Linked DNA regions of Larkinella insperata. The protein of the gene in region 2 binds, or shares a complex with, the protein of the main gene of each other region. Links are inferred from orthologs where the notes say so. Each region holds a gene or a part of one and is shown on either strand. Other genes may lie near its edges. The genes, in order: carB and carA.

Region 1 (3,741 bases), 560 kb from region 2 along the record:
GGGGCATGGCCGTCAAATACCAGAAGGAGCGGGAAGTAGGGCAGTAAACCTTACTTTACTTCCGTATAATCAACGTATTCGCCCCCCTTCAGCTTGGACTCATTCGCGCCGGAAGGCGACGTGTGGACGCGGGTTTCGCCTTCACGGGTTCCGCGGTTGAAGTGTTCGTTAGCCTTGCGTTGTTCTTTCGCCAGTTGCCGACCAACCAGTAACCAAAAGAAAAACCGGCGTACCGGCGGGACGAACGCAATTAAAAGCAGAAGAACGAATAAGAATTTAAAAATCATGCTGAACAACAATCAGGGTCGGTTATCAGATACAAGTATAACGCAAAAGCCAGAAAAACAGTTGCCCTACTGATATTATAAAATACTTAAAAAAGCACCGCCACCCTGTCAACGGTTGTAAAACCGGATCAGTGGTGGCGGTGCGGTTATTTTTCAGTGGTTCTTACCGACTCAGGTACAAATTCCGTTCAGAGTAAACTTTCTGAAAGAAATCATCTTCCAGATCGTCGATGAAGTAAATGCCTTCACCGGTCGATTTCATTTCCGGACCGAGTTCTTTGTTTACGTTCGGGAACTTGTTGAAAGAGAATACCGGAATCTTGATGGCATAGCCTTTTTTCACCGGCTTGAAGTCGAAATCCTTCACCTTTTTATCGCCCAGCATCACCTTCGTCGCGTAATTGACATACGGCTCTTGGTAAGCTTTGCAGATAAACGGCACCGTCCGCGACGCCCGGGGATTGGCTTCGATGATGTACACCACCTCGTCCTTCACCGCAAACTGAATGTTGATCAGCCCGACGGTATTCAGCGCTTTGGCGATGGTGCGGGTGTGCTCTTCAATTTGCTTGATCACATTATCGCTCAGGTCGAACGTCGGCAGAACCGCATACGAGTCGCCGGAGTGAATACCGGCCGGTTCGATGTGTTCCATCACGCCGATGATGTACACGTCCTCACCGTCGCAGATGGCATCGGCTTCGGCTTCGATGGCATTCTCCAGGAAGTGATCGAGCAGGATGTTATTGTCCGGGATGTCGTGCAGAATCTTGACCACGTGCTGCTCCAGTTCCTGTTCGTTCAGGACAATTTTCATACTCTGGCCACCCAACACGTAGCTGGGGCGCACCAGCAGCGGGAAACCGAGCTCGCGCGACAGTTCGACGGCTTCGTCGGAACCGCGCACCGTGCCGAATTTCGGATACGGGATGTTGTGATCCCGCAGCAAAGCCGAGAAACGACCCCGGTCTTCGGCCAGATCAAGGGACTCATAATCCGTACCGATGATCTTGATGCCGTACCGCGTTAGTTTTTCGGCCATTTTGAGGGCCGTCTGGCCGCCCAGCTGTACGATAACACCCACGGGGTTCTCGTGCATAATGATGGCGTGGACGTGCTCCCAGAACACCGGCTCAAAGTAGAGCTTGTCGGCAATGTCCGGATCGGTCGAGACGGTTTCGGGATTACAGTTAATCATGATCGTCTCGTAACCGGCCTCCTTAGCGGCCAACACCCCGTGTACGCAGGAGTAATCAAATTCAATCCCCTGGCCGATGCGGTTGGGGCCTGAACCCAGAATAACAACCTTTTTGCGTTCGCTGGTGATGGATTCGTTTCCGGCCAGGACGCCAACCGGGAAAGCGCCCTGCTCGGGCGTTTCGGTGCCCTCAATCGGCAATTGCGGGCTGTTGAAGGTCGAATAATAGTAAGGCGTCCGGGCTTCAAATTCGGCCGCACAGGTATCCACGCATTTGAACACGCGCCGGATATTGTGCTCTTGCCGGAAATTATAAATCTTGCTTTCCTTCACGCCCAGCAGGTGCGCCAGCTGGCGGTCGGCATAGCCTTTCTGCTTGGCTTTCAGGATCAAAGCGGGCGGAACGTCTTCCAGATCGTAGTGGCCAATTTCGCGCTCCAGTTCCACCAGCTCCTCAATCTGGTAGAGGAACCATTTATCGATTTTGGTCAGATTCTGGATGGTCTTGAACGACAAACCGGCTTTGAACGCGTCGTAGATATGGAACATCCGGTTCCAGCTTGGGTGGGCCAGGCTGTATTTGATGGCTTCCTGATCGGTCAGTTCCTTGCCGTCGGCGCCCAATCCGTTGCGCCGGATTTCCAGCGACTGGCAGGCTTTCTGCAGGGCTTCCTGGAAGTTACGGCCAATGCCCATCGCTTCACCCACCGACTTCATTTGGAGGCCCAGCGAGCGGTCAGAACCCGGGAATTTATCGAAATTCCAGCGCGGCACTTTCACGATCACGTAGTCGATGGCGGGTTCGAAGAATGCCGAGGTGGAGCCGGTGATCGGGTTGATCAACTCGTCCAGGTTGTAGCCAATCGACATTTTGGCCGCGATTTTGGCAATCGGATAGCCCGTTGCCTTCGAAGCCAAAGCCGACGAACGGCTGACCCGCGGGTTGATTTCAATGGCAATAATATCGTCGTTTTCGGGATTAACGGAGAACTGAACGTTACAGCCGCCCGCAAATTTCCCGATACCGTCCATCATTTTGATGGCCAGGTCGCGCATTTTCTGGTACAACGTGTCGGGGAGCGTCATGGCCGGAGCCACGGTGATGCTGTCGCCCGTGTGAATTCCCATCGGGTCGAAGTTTTCGATGGAGCAGATGATGATGAAGTTACCGGCACCGTCGCGCAGCAACTCCAGCTCGTATTCCTTCCAGCCCATAACCGACTGCTCGATCAGAACTTCGTGAACCGGCGACGCGTGCAGACCGTTGTTCAGGGCCTTGTCAAAATCTTCGGGTTTATCGACGAAGCCGCCCCCGGTTCCGCCCAGCGTGAAAGAGGGCCGGATCACGAGCGGGAAGCCGATTTCCTGCGCAATTTCCTTGCCTTCCAGGAACGAACGAGCCGTGCGACCCTGGCAAACGCCAACGCCCAGTTCGAGCATCTTCAGCCGGAATTTCTCGCGGTCTTCGGTGGTCTCGATGGCTTTGATGTCAACGCCGATGATGCGAACCCCGTATTTGGTCCAGACCCCGGCCTTGTCGCATTCGATGGCCAGGTTCAGGGCCGTCTGACCGCCCATGGTGGGCAACACCGCGTCAATGGGATGGCCTTCTTCCTGATGTTTCTTGAGAATCTCGACAATGGATTTTTTCTCGAGCGGTTTCAGGTAGACGTAATCCGCATTGATGGGGTCCGTCATGATGGTGGCCGGATTCGAGTTGATCAGCGATACCTCGATCCCTTCTTCGCGAAGCGAACGGGCCGCCTGTGAACCCGCATAGTCGAATTCACACGCCTGACCAATGACGATGGGGCCGGAGCCAATAATAAGAATCGAACGAATGGAAGAATCTTTGGGCATTACTGTGAGGAAAATGAATAATGAATCGTTACGTCAAACCGTTGAAACGCAACAAAAAACAATCACTATTCCTGACCCCCTGAAACGTACTGGCCCGAAGCGAAAACAGGTTGGCACAGCAGCCGGAACGCAGTCACAGGGCGAACCGTTTCGAAGTTTCTAAGCCAATCTGTTTCGGTATGGTCAAAAATCCCACAAAATTAGTGGATGCAGACGAATTCGGAAGAAATTTTTTAAATGTTTTTGTCGTTGTGCCCCCAAATTAGCGCACAACGACAAAAAGGTTAATTTTTTGTGATGGAAAGGAGGTCCTGATAGTCAACGGTATTGTCCCGACCGCACCAGTTACCGAACTGAATGTTCTTGATGGTTAACCCGGCTTTGGCGAAGGCTTCG
Region 2 (3,267 bases):
CGGCTTTTTGCTTTAATTTGTCCGTACCATTCACAAAGCGGATACATGATCAGGACAACTCCTATCCATACTCCATACGTTATTCCCAGCGGCAACCCATGCTCCGGTACAACGCCCCCCATGCGGTTCTGAAAGTTGATTTCTGACCAGGCGACCCCATCCAACAGCAGCAACCCGATTGACAGCGCGTGGACCAAAAAAAAGTGTATAATAAAGTAGAAAAGCGGTACTCGACCATAGGTGATAAAAAATAACATCCAGTTCCCCCGCTTCCTTTCTAGTGCGCTCAAGAGCCAGACAACCGGTCCTAAAGTCATTAAAGCAAAAAGTAGCGACGGAGGATATTTGGTAACGTTGATAAACGAAAGAAGCGTAAATAACGGCGTTTTCTGTACCGACCACGGCGCCGGATCGCCGTAACGGTTTATCGCTCGAATCAAAATAAACGCGGTAACGCTGGCGATTCCTATCCAACGTAGCCATTTTCTGCGGTGCTCCGCATCAACGTCGCGGCTGTATAACGCTCCGAAACAGTAACCCACAATCAAAATGCCGATCCACGGCAGTACAGGATACATAATGAACACGATCTGGTTGGGCGATAGTGGAATGGCATTTGGCCGGTGTAGTATCGACCAGATAATATCCAAAGCGCTTCCCGCCGGAAACGACAGGGAATCCAGCGCGTTATGGCCGAGTAAAATAATCAGGCCAAGCCCCAAAAGTAGGTTTTGTGGTACTGTCAGCAGCACGCCCAGAACCACCATGCTCACGCCGGTCGCCCAGATGACTTCCAGCGCCAGAACGGAAAATGTGACATCAAACCATAAATTCAGGTTTACAACCGTCACCTCTAGAACGATCAGCCAGAGCCCGCGCGTAATCAGGAAAAACCGAAGTTGCGGCTTGCTCATTTTACGGCCCATCAAATACGCCGAAGTGCCGGCCAGAAAGACAAAGGCGGGGGCGCAAAAATGAGTTATCCAGCGCGTAAAAAATAGAATCGGGGAGGTCGTGTTTAAATCCGTTGCGTTGTAAAAGAAGCCGTTTCGATGAATGAAATCACGGGTATGATCCAACGCCATAACGACCATGACTAGCCCACGCACCACGTCGATGCTTAGGATACGGCTTGCAATCCGGCTTTGTGAAGGGGCAGTTGCGGGAATCATCGGTTTAGCTTAGTTCCCCTCCTAATTTAGTATTTAAATAAACCTGTGTTAAGCAAGACCGCATAAAAAAATCCGGCTCGCAGGCCGGATTTTTTATTATCGTGCTTCCACTTCAATGAGTTTCACAAAATCATCGAACAAGTACCGCGAATCGTGCGGCCCCGGTGAAGCTTCGGGGTGGTATTGCACCGAAAACGCCGGTCGATCTTTCCGACGAATTCCTTCGATGGTTTTATCATTCAGGTTGACGTGCGTCAGTTCAATATCCGCATTGTCCATTACTTCGTCAGCCCGCACCGCAAAACCGTGGTTTTGAGATGTTACTTCACAACGACCGGTGATCAGGTTTTTGACCGGATGGTTGAGTCCCCGGTGGCCGTTGTGCATTTTGTAGGTTGAAATACCGCTGGCCAGTGATAGAATCTGGTGGCCCAGGCAAATGCCAAATAGCGGCTTATCGGTTTCGAGCGCCTGCTTGACGGTTTCAACGGCGTACGGCATGGCTGCCGGATCACCTGGACCATTCGAGATAAAATAGCCGTTCGGGTTCCAAGCATTAATCTCTTCAAAGGGCGTTTTAGCCGGAAACACCCGACAATGAGCACCCCGACCAGCCAGGTTATTCAGGATACTTTTTTTGATGCCCAAATCCAGCACGGCCACTTTGAAGTCGGAAACGTTCGGATCGCCTACTTCATATATTTTTTTCGTACTCACTTCAGACGAAAGCTCCAGTCCTTCCATGTCCGGAATCTGGTGCAGGCGTTCCAGCAACACCGCGGGGTCCAGAATTTCGGAGGAGATGATGCAGTTCATTACACCCTTGTCCCGAATGTGCCGCACCACCTGACGAGTATCAATCCCGCTGATCCCGACGATATTTGCGCGTTCAAAGTACTCCTGCAACGAGGTATCAGCCGTATTCCGCGAATGAATTTGCGAGAAGAAGTTACAGACCATTCCCCGGATTGTTACATTACCCGACTCTTCTTCATCCCGGTATTGCACTCCGTAATTACCAATGTGCGAAGTGGTGTTAACAATCACCTGACCGTAATACGAAGGATCTGTATAAATCTCCTGATAGCCAGTCATGCCTGTGTTGAAGCATATTTCGCCACCCGCCGTTCCAATTTTACCAAGGGCCGTTCCTCTAAATACGGAACCATCTTTCAAAACCAATAAAGCAGCTGGTTGCTGAACCTGTTTCATGAATTGCTTTGGAGTTTCTGAGTTAAAAAAAAGGGTTAACCCATTACGGTTAACCCTCTGTTTTGTATGTGAGTTTGTTCTTCACAATAGTAAAACCAGCTCGACTGCTTTTTAGTTCGTAAGCCGTTAACTTATCAAGGTTAATACAGCAAACAGCAGTATCCGGTCGTGACCATGTCGTCGTATAGGCAGTGAATTTCAAAGCTATCCGGACTCTATGGCATTAAGATTTTGCTTCCTCGTCCGTTGATTCAGCTGAAGCTTCCGGAGTCTCCGGAGCTTTCTCTGCCGCTGGCTCTTCGGCCGGAACAGCCGCTTCGGCCGCCGGTGCTGCTTCTGCTGCTGGCGTCGCTTCAGCCACCGGGGTAGCTTCAGCAGTTTCGTCAGCTTTACGAGCGCCAGCGCTACGACGGCTACGGCGGGTACGGGTTGCTTTCTGATCTTCAGTAGCTGCTGCTAATAACGTTTCGTTGAAGTCAACCAGCTCGATGATACAGGTTTCAGCGTTATCACCAATCCGGTTGCCCAGCTTAATGATACGGGTGTAGCCACCCGGGCGATTTGAAATCTTATCTGAAACAACGTTGAAAAGTTCTTTCATCGTCTCCTTATTCTGGAGGTATGAGAAAACAACCCGACGATTTTGGTACGAATCGTTTTTAGCGCGGGTCAGCAGCGGTTCAACGTATTTCCGCAGCTCTTTCGCCTTCGCAACCGTTGTTTCAATACGCTTGCTCAGAATTAGCGAGGACGCCATGTTCGACAGCATAGCTGCACGGTGTGAATAGGTCCTGCCAAGATGATTATTTTTTTTACCGTGTCTCATGGTATTAGTCCTCGTCTAATCTGTATTTGGAAATGTCCATGCCGAAGGTCAGATTCT

What was found.
Region 1: the proteins of carA (region 2) and carB are in contact, whole or in part, in a solved structure (PDB 1KEE), measured with the Escherichia coli proteins. The link is inferred for Larkinella insperata from one-to-one orthologs.

What each region holds. Positions count from the first base shown.
Region 1 is NZ_CP110973.1:2,725,568-2,729,308, forward strand. Bases 251-3,665 are described here. They hold carB (carbamoyl-phosphate synthase large subunit), read right to left. Parts: upstream 3,346-3,665; coding sequence 451-3,345; downstream 251-450. Other genes in these bases: OQ371_RS11040 (DUF4834 domain-containing protein), read right to left, coding at 251-287; OQ371_RS11050 (class I SAM-dependent methyltransferase), read right to left, coding at 3,630-3,665. In the rest of the region: OQ371_RS11035 (YbjQ family protein), read left to right, coding at 1-47; more of OQ371_RS11040, read right to left, coding at 51-250; more of OQ371_RS11050, read right to left, coding at 3,666-3,741. UniProt on the Escherichia coli protein: Large subunit of the glutamine-dependent carbamoyl phosphate synthetase (CPSase).
Region 2 is NZ_CP110973.1:2,163,489-2,166,755, reverse strand. The notes cover bases 327-3,267. They hold carA (glutamine-hydrolyzing carbamoyl-phosphate synthase small subunit), read right to left. Parts: upstream 2,385-3,267; coding sequence 1,269-2,384; downstream 327-1,268. Other genes in these bases: OQ371_RS08825 (DNA-directed RNA polymerase subunit alpha), read right to left, coding at 3,215-3,267; rplQ (50S ribosomal protein L17), read right to left, coding at 2,608-3,210; OQ371_RS08840 (acetyltransferase domain-containing protein), read right to left, coding at 327-1,172. Also shown: more of OQ371_RS08840, read right to left, coding at 1-326. UniProt on the Escherichia coli protein: Small subunit of the glutamine-dependent carbamoyl phosphate synthetase (CPSase).